DNA from 2 places in the Devosia lacusdianchii genome. Region 2 is predicted to be linked to the other one. Evidence: predicted binding sites of a transcription regulator. Region 2 holds the regulator's gene; the other holds the start of a gene.

Region 1 (3,375 bases), 1.3 Mb from region 2:
CCAGGGCCACCTTCGGGCTTGCGGACGAAGAAGGCCGCAACCACTGCGAAGAGCGAGATGATCGCGCCCACGAAGAATGCCAGGCGGATACCGCCCGAGAGGGCCGCGATCTGGTCCAGGCCCTCGGTGGTGAGGTTGGCCGTCTGGATAGTCATGATGGCCACGAAGAGAGCAATACCCGCCGCACCCGCCACCTGCTGAACAGAACCCAGGGTGGCGCTGGCATGGGAGTAAAGTTCCATACGCACCGAGCCCATCGAGGCGGTGAACACGGGGGTGAACACCAGAGCCAGGCCGACGCTCATCGCGATATGACCCACAAGGATCGCCCAGACCTGGGTATCCTGACCGACCAGCGTCAACGCCCACATCACGCCAGCCACCAGCATGGTACCGGGGACGAGCAGCAGCGTTGGGCCGAGACGATCATAGAGCCGGCCGACCACCGGACCCATGAGGCCCATGATGAGGCCACCAGGCAGCATCAGCAGACCGGTCTGGAGGGTGTCGAGCTTCAGCACGTTCTGCAGATAGATCGGCAGCAGGATAACCGTGCCCAACAGAGCCATCATGGCGACCGCCATGAGGATGATCGCGGCGCGGTAGGTGCCGGACTCGAAGGTCCGCAGGTCGAGCAGAGCCTTATCCTGACGCTGGAGCACCAGCTGACGGGCGATGAAGATAGCCATGGCAACGACGCCAACCACGATCGGCACCCAAGCCGGAATCATCGGTGCTTCGCCAGCGTGCGACGCGCCTTCACCAAAGCTGGACAGGCCATAGACCAGGCCACCAAAGGCGAGGGCCGACAGGATGACTGAAAGCACGTCGAGCGGCGCGTAGCGGGGCGTCGAGACGTTGAGCATCTTGCGGTAGCCCAGTGCCAGGGCGCCGACGGCGATCGGCAGCACCAGGATGAACATGAATCGCCAGTCAAAGTGAGCCAGGATGAAGCCGCCAATGGTCGGGCCAATGGCAGGCGCCATCGACATGACAATGGAGATATTGCCCATGGTCTTGCCGCGGCCCTCAGGTGGCACCAGCGTCATCACGGTGGTCATCAGCAGCGGCATCATGATGGCCGTACCGGTGGCCTGAATCACGCGGCCGAAGACCAGCAGTTCGAGGCCGGGCGCCACGGCACAGATGGCCGTGCCGATGGTGAAGATCGACATGGCCAGCACGAAGATAGGCCGCGTGTTGATGCGCTGCAGCAGGAAGCCGGTGATCGGGATCACCACCGCCATGGTCAGCAGGAAGGCGGTGGTCAGCCACTGCGCGGCACTGGCCGTCACCCCCAGATCCTTCATCAGATGCGGGATGGCGACGCTCATGATGGTTTCGTTGAGAAACACCACGAAGGTGGAGACCAGCAGCAGGGCGATGACCAGCTTGTTGCGCGAAGCCGTATCGGCGTCGAGCGGCGGGCTGGCCGGAATGGCGTCGTAAGTGGTGTCAGTCATGGTATTCCCCTAGGACCCGGAAATTGCGTTGTCGCCAAGACGACGAGCAGCGTCGCTTGATTTCGACGACCACTCTGAAAAATTTCTGCGACAGCCTGTGTCAGCAGCGATATAGTTAGGTATGTACTTTAGTAATGACGGTGACCAAACGGGTCAATACTAAATTTTCCGCTTAACCAATGTGCGGGACATGCGCTTTGGCGGAAGGATCGGTGGTTTAGTCCCGGGAGCAACCGCGGTCTACCCACGAAAATGCAATCGGGGATTGCAAAATCAACCTTTTTGCCCTTCCGCCCGCGGCTGGGCATACCCATATGCCGTCCAGGCATTGGAGTGCAGTTCTTGTTTTGTTCTCATTGAACTGCTACATGTTCTCATGCGTTCAGTCGTCACGATTCGACTGTTGATGCGCGGCAGGAGAACAATGATGGCCCTCTACCAGGCCCCGTCTTTCGAAGCTCTGGAAAAACTCAGCCGCAGTCGCGACGCCGATCTGGCGCGGCGCGAGCTGCTGGATCCTGATCGCATTCGCGGTCGCGGAGCGCAGTCCAATCGCAGCGGCCGGTTCGAAAAGCAGACGCGCGAGGGCTTTGAGGACGGCTGGTCGACTGTCGAGTCGCTGCCGATCTTCGAGACGATCGAGCATATCGAACGCGCCAAGACCATCATCACCACCAATGACAGCCCAGACATCGGCTTTGAGCGCTCGATCAATGCCTATCGCGGCTGCGAGCACGGGTGCTCATATTGCTTCGCGCGACCGACCCATGCCTTTCTCGGACATTCGGCTGGCGTGGAGTTCGAGCGCGATATCTATGTGAAGGTCAATGCGATCGAGGCCCTGCGGGCGGAGATCGGGGCCAGGGGCTACAAGGTCAAGCCCATTGCCATGGGCACCAATACCGACCCGTACCAGCCGGCCGAACGCAAGCACAAGCTGACGCGCGGCATTCTCGAGGTGATGCTGGAAACCCGGCATCCAGTGATGATCACCACCAAATCGGCGCTGATCATTCGCGACCTTGATCTGCTTACCGAGCTGGCTAAGCTGGGCCTGGTCAAGGTGGCGCTGTCGATGACCTCGATGGACCATAAGCTCAGCCGCAAGATGGAACCGCGCGCATCGTCGCCGGCGCGGAGGCTGGAGGCCATCAGGCTGTTGAGTGAGGCCGGTGTGCCGGTGGCGGTATTTGCCTCGCCGATGATCCCCGCGATCAACGATATGGAACTCGAACGCATTCTCGACGCCGCCAAGGCGCAGGGGGCGGTCAGCGCCTCGATGATCCTGCTGCGGCTGCCGGGCGAGGTGCGCGACGTGTTCCGCGAATGGCTGCTGCGGCATTTCCCGGACCGGGTGCGCCATGTGCTGTCGCTGGTGCGCGATACGCGGGGCGGCAAGGATTATGACGCGCGCTGGGGCGTCCGAATGACCGGGGAAGGCCCTTATGCCACCCTGCTCCGCCAGCGCTTCGACAAGGCGCGCGAGCGCTATGGCCTCGACACCAGGCTACCGGGGCTGCGCAACGACCTGTTCATCGCACCTAAGCTGGAAGACCGGCAGATGAGTCTGTTCTAGGCGAGGGCTGAGACCTCTTGTCGGACCACGAGGTCAAGCGCGTGGAGGCCTTGGTGCCACGACCTCGTTCTTCGACAAGCTCAGGATGAGGTCTACTGGGAGAATTCTGGCTCGCTGACGGTGGCGTGGATGAAGACCAGGAGTGCTGGATCATCGTAGCTGTCGGCCGAAAGAACGGCGCCGGCGGCGCGCATGTCGGCGTCGACCAACGAAGTGCGGATGCCGATGGTGGCAAGACCGGCGCCGTTGGCCGAGGCAATACCGGTGCGGGAATCCTCGAAGGCGACGGACACGCGGGCATCAGCACCGAGGTGGCGCAGACCTTCGAGATAGGGC
Region 2 (3,375 bases):
GAAACGGTAACGGCGATCATGGGCGGCGCTCTCAAGAAGGGTGACGCGCTTGCCGTTGCCCGCATCGCCGGCATCATGGCCGCCAAAAAGACCAGCGACCTGATCCCGCTCTGCCACCCCATCCCGCTGACCAAGGTCAGCGTCGACATTGAGGCTGATGGCGCCGACGCCATCCAGGTCCGCGCGACGGCGGAAACCACCGGCCAGACGGGCGTCGAAATGGAAGCGCTCGTTGCCGCCTCGACAGCAGCGCTCACCCTTTACGACATGGCCAAGGCCATCGACCGGGCCATGGTCATATCAGACATCTGCCTCATGGAAAAATCCGGCGGCAAATCCGGTGACTTCACCCGGCCATGAGCCTGCTCCCCGTCGACGACGCCATTGCGGCCATCCTCAAGCGGGTCCCCGCCCCCGTGGGTAAGAGCGTCCGCCTGGCGGACGCCGCGGGGCGGGTTCTGCTGGAACCGGTGGTTGCGCGGCACGATCAGCCGCCTTTCAATGCCAGCGCCATGGACGGCTACGCCGTCCGCGCAGCGGACATTGTCGACGGCCACCGCCTCACCATGGTCGGAACCTCGCAAGCCGGCGCTGCTTATGGCGGATCGATAGAGGCCGGTCAGACTGTCCGCATCTTCACCGGCGCCCCAGTCCCTCCGGGCGCTGATACGGTGATCATGCAGGAAGAAGCCGAGGCCGAGGGCGGCATGGTCCGCTTCAACACCCGCCCGCGCCAGGGCCACAGTGTCCGCCCGCTCGGCAACGACTTCGCCACCGGGGACCAACTCATCGATCCCGGCGTCCGCCTGGCACCGGTGCAACTGGCCGTGGCCGCTGCCGCCAATGCCGATAGCCTTGTCGTAGCTCGGCGCCCGGCCATTGCCCTGCTGGCCACCGGCGACGAACTGGTTTTGCCCGGCACCGCGCTGGGCCCCGACCAGATCGTCGCCTCTAATAGCTTCGGCCTCCGCCCCTTGCTCCATCCTTATGCCGAAACAGTCACCGACTACGGCATAGCCCGCGACGATCGCGCCGCCCTCCGGCAAACGCTGGAGACCATCTTCGCAGCCGAGCCCGACATCCTGATCACGACTGGCGGCGCCAGCGTCGGCGATCATGACATCGTCCAGGAGATCCTCGTCGAACTCGGCGTAACCCTCGACTTCTGGAAGATCAACATGCGCCCCGGCAAGCCGCTGATGTTCGGCACCCGCGGCAAGACACTGATCTTCGGCCTACCAGGCAATCCCGTGTCGGCCATGGTCACGGCCATCGTCTTCATTAAACCCGCCCTGCGCCGCTGGGTTGGATATACGGGCCTCAGCAAATGGTATCTTCCGCTGGCCGGCCCGACGCCAGCCAATACAGCGCGCCGCCACTTCATGCGCGCACAGCTCATCCATACGCCGACCGGACCAGAGCTTTTCCCGATATCGCAGACCGACAGCGGCCATACTTCGTCTTTGGCCCAGGCAGAAATGCTGATTGTCCAACCTGAATTCGATCCGGGGCAAGACGCAGGAACGATTGTCGAAGCGCTCGCCATCGACGCGTTCTGATTGTCTTGGCGCCCGCAAGACTGATGAGCATATCAGCATATTGCAGAACATAACTGGAACACGTATAGTCGTTCTGCCTATGTTCCGATTCTGTTTCCGAGGGGCCAATGCTGACGCGCAAACAACACGAGCTGCTGATGTTCATCCACGAGAGGATGAAGGAAAGCGGCATCCCGCCATCGTTCGATGAGATGAAGGATGCGCTCGATCTGGCGTCCAAGTCTGGCATCCATCGGCTGATCACCGCGCTCGAAGAACGCGGCTTCATCCGCCGCCTGCCCAATCGGGCCCGCGCACTGGAGGTGGTCAAGCTCCCCGATTCGATGAACCCCTCGCTCGGCGGCCGCAAGGCGCGCTTCGAGCCATCGGTTATCGAAGGCAATCTGGGCAAGGTGGCGTCGCCTCCCGCGCGCGTATCCTCTGGCGAGGACTATGCGCGACCAATTTCCATTCCTGTTATGGGACGGATCGCGGCCGGCACGCCGATCGAGGCGATTCAGACCCATTCCCACACCATCATGGTGCCGCCCGAAATGCTCGGCGCCGGCGAACATTATGCACTCGAAGTGCGCGGTGACTCGATGATCGAGGCCGGCATTTTCGATGGCGATACCGTGCTGATCAAGAAGCAGGATGCCGCCAGCACAGGCGAGATCATCGTTGCTCTCGTGGATGATGAAGAAGCGACCCTCAAGCGCTTGCGTCGCAAGGGAAATACCATCGCTCTCGAAGCCGCCAACCCGGCTTACGAAACACGCATTTTCCCGCCTGATCGCGTCAAGGTTCAGGGACGCCTTGTTGGCCTGTTGAGGAAGTACTGATGCGCGCCGCGCTGCTTCTGGCCCTGATGCTGGTTGCAGCGCAGGGCGGCCCGTCGCTTGCGCAGGAAGTGTCCGCACGCGAGACTCGCTGCTGGGTCGGCGACGTGGCCTTCACGGCGGGCGTCGGTATCAATGCAGGCGGCGGTGTCGCCGTCTGCCGCGCCGGAACCGGCTGGGAAGCGGGCGAGCCCGATACCCCAGTGGTCGGTTGCGTGCTCGAGGACAAGTTTTCCTCGATCGGTGCCGTGGTTGGCATACGCAACAACGACAGCCTGCTGCTGCAATGCGACCCCAGCGGCCGCTGGACTACGGTGAACACGCGCCTTGCCGGCGACTGAGTTCAGGAGGCCGGGCTTTGAGCGATGGGGCCTCCAACCCAGAGCATATTGCTGCGGAAGCGGCGGCGGTGATGGCCGAATATGCCGAGCGGATCAACCATCACGATTTCGGTGATGTCGCGCCGCTAATCGCTGATGATGCAGTGTTCTGGTTTAGCGACGGCTCCCATAGCGGCCTGGCGGCGATCCGGGCGGCCTTCGAGGCAACTTGGGCTGTTCTGACCGAAGAAATCTATCGAATCGAGGCGCTACGCTGGATCGCGGCAGGCGACGGTGCAGCCAGTTGCATACACCTTTCATTGGCAGGCCACCGTCAATGGCAAGCGCGAAGCCGGCTCAGGTCGCGGAACCTCGGTTTTGGCGAAGCGGCCGGACGGCTGGAAGATCGTGCACGAACATCTCAGCCCACCCCGGTGACCAATGCCCGGCTTCGCTAGGTGGTAGGATGTCGGACCGGCCTAAGGCGCTGGACTGAGCGATCCATTTGTGGATCGTCATTGCCCGGCCTGGCCAAGCAGTCCATTTCTCCGCACGTGCTGAAGCATCGATCACCCGGACAAGCCGGGCGATGAGGATGGAACCGAAGGGCGGTTCGAGGCGCGTCGCGGTTGATCCGCCTCACTATCGGAGACCTCACGGCGCGCTTATCGAACCACG

The links. Region 2 encodes LexA, which represses DNA repair genes until DNA is damaged. Its sites were predicted from a motif close to TGTTCNNNNTGTGTTCNG; they were not measured.
Region 1: the regulator LexA is predicted to act here: its motif matches at 1,801-1,818, upstream of MF606_RS04545 (PA0069 family radical SAM protein).

Annotation. Positions count from the first base shown of each region.
Region 1 is NZ_CP092483.1:924,284-927,658, reverse strand. It holds gene MF606_RS04550 (MDR family MFS transporter) at 1-1,463, opposite strand, end outside; gene MF606_RS04545 (PA0069 family radical SAM protein) at 1,891-3,039, shown strand; gene MF606_RS04540 (HAD family hydrolase) at 3,132-3,375, opposite strand, start outside.
Region 2 is NZ_CP092483.1:2,202,561-2,205,935, forward strand. It holds gene moaC (cyclic pyranopterin monophosphate synthase MoaC) at 1-360, shown strand, start outside; gene MF606_RS10730 (molybdopterin molybdotransferase MoeA) at 357-1,559, shown strand; gene lexA (transcriptional repressor LexA) at 1,667-2,380, shown strand; gene MF606_RS10740 (hypothetical protein) at 2,380-2,718, shown strand; gene MF606_RS21745 (nuclear transport factor 2 family protein) at 2,736-3,155, shown strand.